One region of the Streptomyces sp. NPDC057424 genome, then DNA from elsewhere that is predicted to be linked to it. Evidence: riboswitches for the same ligand, from Rfam matches in the RefSeq annotation. Region 1 holds a riboswitch; the other holds the start of a gene.
What was found. A riboswitch is a leader RNA that binds a small molecule or an ion and turns the genes downstream of it on or off. The one in region 1 is predicted to bind cobalamin.
Positions count from the first base shown of each region.

Region 1 (2,193 bases):
CGCGGTCCAGCAGACCACGGGCGAGACCCCGCTTCTCCAAGCCCCGTACGGCCCACTCCTCGATGACCCCGGCCCGGGGCCGCTGTTCGATGATCTCCCGGGTCTCGGTCTCCAGCACCAGGCAGTCCACGGACGCGGCCCGCAGGATGTTGCCGACGGTCAGACCTGCGGGACCGGCGCCCACGACGACGACCGGGAAGTGTTGCGGGGCGCCGGAGTTCCCGGGCGGAGCGGCGTGGGTCATGCGCACAGTATGGAGGCCGGTCGGTGGACGGGCACCTCCGAGCGAGCAAGAGGACTCAGGTCGGGAATCGGTCAGCCGGCGGAAGAAGACGCGTCGTGCGGCCTTGACCGGGCGCGGATGCTTCCTGGGAAACGCTTCAGGAATCCTGTACTCGGTGAGGGGACAGTCGTGGGATCTCGAACGCCGGGCAGCGGTCCATCACCATCTCCAGGCCCGCCGCGCGGGTCCGGTCGTACGCCGCGTCGTCGATGACCCCGAGCTGGAACCAGACGGCCTTCGCGCCCCTGGCGACCGCCTCGTCCGCGACCGCCCCGGCGAGGTCGCTGTTCACGAACACGTCGACGACGTCCACGTCGAAGGGGATGTCCGCCAGGCTCGCGTACCCCTGCTCCCCGTGCACCGCCTCCGCCTTCGGATGCACCGGCACGACGCGCTTGCCGAAGCGCTGGAGCACGGCGGCGACGCCGTACGCCGCCCGCTGCCGGTTCGACGACAGGCCCACCACGGCCCAGGTGTCGCCGAGCTCGGTGAGGATCCTGCGGACCGTTGCCTCGTCGCCGTACACCGGCGGCCTCCTCGCACGTCGCGGACGAACTGCTCTCCCGGCAACGAAACCCGGTGCGCCGTGATTCCCGGGCGCCTCCGTGATAGCTTGCCGAGGCCAGTCGAACCCATGTACGTGGGTCAGGGAATCCGGTGCGAATCCGGAACTGACGCGCAGCGGTGAGGGGGACGGGCGGGGCCTCGGCCACTGGACGACACAGGTCGTCCGGGAAGGCGTCCCGCACCGGGTGAACCCGAGTCCGAAGACCTGCTGGCGGCCCCCGCGGCCGCACGCGGCGGGGGAGCACCGTACGACCGGGCTCCGCGATCGAGCCCTCGACGACTGAGGACTGGTTCCCGTGCCCCTCGCCCGACCCGCCCGTGCCGCCGTCCTGCTCGCGGCCGGCTCCCTGCTCCTGACCGGCTGCGGCGGCGCCGGGTCCACCGACGCCAAGCCCGCCGTCACGCTCACCAACTGCGGCCACGAGGTCCGCGTCGCCGCAGCGCCGCAGCATGCCGTGTCCCTCAACCAGGGCACCACCGAGATCCTGCTCTCCCTCGGCCTGGCCGACCGCCTCGCGGGCACGGCCACCTGGACCGACCCCGTGATGAAGGGGCTGGAGAAGGCCGACGCGAAGGTCCCTCGCATCGCCGACAACACCCCGTCCTTCGAGCGCGTCCTGGACACCGAGCCCGACTTCGTCGCCGCGTCCTTCGTCTCCACCCTCGGCAAGGGCGGCGTCGCCACCCGCGAGCAGTTCGGGAAGCTCGGCGTCCCCACCTACGTCTCACCGTCCGACTGCGCCGGCAAGGACAACTCGGGCGGCGGCGACGGCGCACGCGACAAGGCCCTGGGCATCGACACCGTCTACGGCGAAGTCCGGGACCTCGCGACCGTGTTCGGGGTGCAGGAACGGGGCGACAAGCTCGTGGCCTCCCTCCGGCAGCGCATGGAGAAGGCCACGGCCGGCATCGACGCCTCCGACGTCACCCTCCTCTACTGGTTCGCGAACTCCGAGTCGCCGTACCTGGCGGGCTGTTGCGGAGCTCCCGGCATCATCACCCGGGCCCTCGGCGCGAAGAACGTCTTCGACGACACACACGAGGAGTGGCCGCAGGTCAACTGGGAGACGGTCGCCGACCGTGACCCCGACGTCCTCGTCATCGGCGACCTCACCCGCAGGTCGCAGACCGCCGAGTCGGCCGCGAAGAAGATCGCCTTCCTGGAGTCCAACCCCGTCACCAGGAACATGGACGCGGTCCGTCACAAGCGGTACGTGCTGCTCAGCGGGCAGGCCATGAACCCGACCATCCGCACCGTCGAGGGCGTGGAGCAGGTGGCCGCCGGGCTGCGCCGGTCCGGGCTGGTGAAGTGACCGCCCAAGGCGTGCCGGGTGCCGGGGCCA
Region 1 covers NZ_JBHVCP010000042.1:12,933-15,125, reverse strand. The annotation lists gene ACFU3E_RS27600 (4-hydroxybenzoate 3-monooxygenase) at 1-244, opposite strand, end outside; gene ACFU3E_RS27595 (CoA-binding protein) at 381-809, opposite strand; cobalamin riboswitch at 890-1,078, shown strand; gene ACFU3E_RS27590 (ABC transporter substrate-binding protein) at 1,147-2,163, shown strand; gene ACFU3E_RS27585 (FecCD family ABC transporter permease) at 2,160-2,193, shown strand, end outside.

Region 2 (2,193 bases), on a different contig from region 1:
CTGGCGCATCATCCGCACCATGGGCAAGGGCCTGACCGACCTCCAGCCGCAGCAGGGCTTCGCCGCCCAGACCAGCGCGGCCACGGTCATCCTGGCCTCCTCCCACCTCGGCTTCTCCCTGTCCACCACCCACTCCGTGTCCGGCTCGGTGATGGGCGCGGGGCTCGGCCGCAAGGGCGGTGTCGTCCGCTGGTCGACCGCGACGCGGATGTTCGTCGCGTGGGGTCTGACGCTGCCGGCGGCCGCACTGGTGGCCGCGATCGCCGAGTACATCACCGGCTTCGGCGACTGGGGCACCGCCGTGGTGGCCGTCTTCCTGGTCGCCTCCAGCGCGGCGATCTGGAAGCTGTCCCGGCGTGAGGTCGTCGACCACACCAACGTCAACGACACCGACGAGGCTGAGCCCGCCGGTGTGGTGACCACGGCGATGGCCGCGGTGACGCCGCCGCCGGCCGGCACGGCGACGGAGGAGCCGGTACCGTCGTTCCCGGCCCAGGCCGCCGCCGAGCGGACTCCCTCGACGACCACCACGGTCTGACCCCGCCGACCGGTAACAAGGAAGAGTCTCCGATATGAAGATCGACTGGGCGTCCCTCGGCTCCGTCTTCGGCATCAGCCTCGTGGTCACCGTGGCCCTCGTCGGCCTGTTCACCCTCGGCATCACCGGCCTGTCCCGCCGCGAGCGGGCGGTGGCGGAAGGCGGGTCCGCCGGGCTCGCGGTCACCGGCGCGTACGCGTGCTTCGCGGCGTGTGCGGCGGCTGTCGGGTACGGGATCTATCTGATCGTGGCCTGAGGGCCCGATCGCACGTCGTGTCCGCCGGGCGGCACGGGACTTGGGTCCCGTGCCGCCCGGTCGCCGTGTGTACCGAAGGGGGCGATGTGGGGTTCTCCACACTCTCCCCTCGCAGGTCAACGGCAAGTTGACGGCGGTTCCCGGCCGTGGTGGACTGCCGGAGCCAGTACGGCGGCAGGAGAGGAAGCCGGTGCGAGTCCGGCGCGGTCCCGCCACTGTCACCGGGGTAGCAATCCCCGGGAGCCAGGAACTCTCACCGCCGGTCTCGTCGAACCAGGGCGTGGACACCCTGAGTGAGGACACATATCGCCATGCGCGGCTGCCGATCGAGGTTCAACACCCCACCCCTGCCTGCCCTCCTGGCCGGCTGAGCCCATGGGTGCCGGTCGCGTCTTCGCGTACGGCGCCGCCGCCGGTCTGATCGGTGACCTGCTGCTCGGTGATCCTCGCCGGGGGCATCCGGTCGCCGCGTTCGGACGGGCCGCGGGTGCCGTGGAACGGGTGTTGTGGCGGGACCACCGCGGGTGGGGCACGCTGCACACCGCCGTGTGCACGGGAGGGGCCGTCGCCCTCGGGTCCGTCGCCGCGCGTGCCGTGCGGACGTCCACCGCCTCCTCCGCCGCGCTGACCGCGGCCGCGACCTGGGCTGTCGTCGGGGGGACTTCACTCGCCCGGGAGGCGCAGGCCATCGGGCGTGCCCTGGAGGCCGGGGACGTCGAGGCGGCCCGGGCCCGGCTGCCGCATCTGTGCGGGCGGGACCCGCAGGCCCTCGATGCCGACGGTATGGCCCGGGCCGTGGTCGAGTCCGTCGCCGAGAACACCTCCGACGCGGTGGTGGGGGCGCTGGTGTGGGGAGCCGTCGGCGGGGTGCCGGGGCTGCTCGGGTTCCGGGCCGTCAACACCCTGGACGCCATGGTCGGGCACAAGTCGGCCCGCTACCGCCGGTACGGGTGGGCCTCCGCGCGGCTGGACGATGTCGCGGGGTGGCCCGGCGCGCGGCTGACCGCCGTGCTCGCCGCGCTGGCCGGGCCGGATCCGCGGGGGGCCGTGCGGGCCTGGCGGGCCGATGCGGCGAAGCATCCGAGTCCCAACGCCGGTCCTGTGGAGGCCTCGTTCGCGGGGGCCCTCGGGGTGCGGCTCGGCGGGACGCTCTCGTACGGCGGGCGGGTGGAGCACCGGCCCGTGCTGAACACACAGGGGCGTGCCGTCGGTACGCACGACGTCGCACGGGCCGTGCGGCTGTCGAGGCGCGTCACCTGGCTCGCGCTCGGGGCGTGCGCCGGTGCGCGGTTGCTGAAGAGGGGGAAATGACATGAGCGGTGGGCTTCTCGTCGCCGGTACCACCTCCGACGCCGGCAAGAGCGTCGTGACCGCCGGGATCTGCCGGTGGCTGGTGCGG
Region 2 covers NZ_JBHVCP010000013.1:26,340-28,532, forward strand. The annotation lists gene ACFU3E_RS13720 (anion permease) at 1-538, shown strand, start outside; gene ACFU3E_RS13725 (hypothetical protein) at 573-794, shown strand; cobalamin riboswitch at 912-1,070, shown strand; gene ACFU3E_RS13730 (cobalamin biosynthesis protein) at 1,170-2,105, shown strand; gene ACFU3E_RS13735 (cobyric acid synthase) at 2,107-2,193, shown strand, end outside.
Region 2: another riboswitch for cobalamin. It lies ahead of ACFU3E_RS13730 (cobalamin biosynthesis protein); the one in region 1 lies ahead of ACFU3E_RS27590 (ABC transporter substrate-binding protein).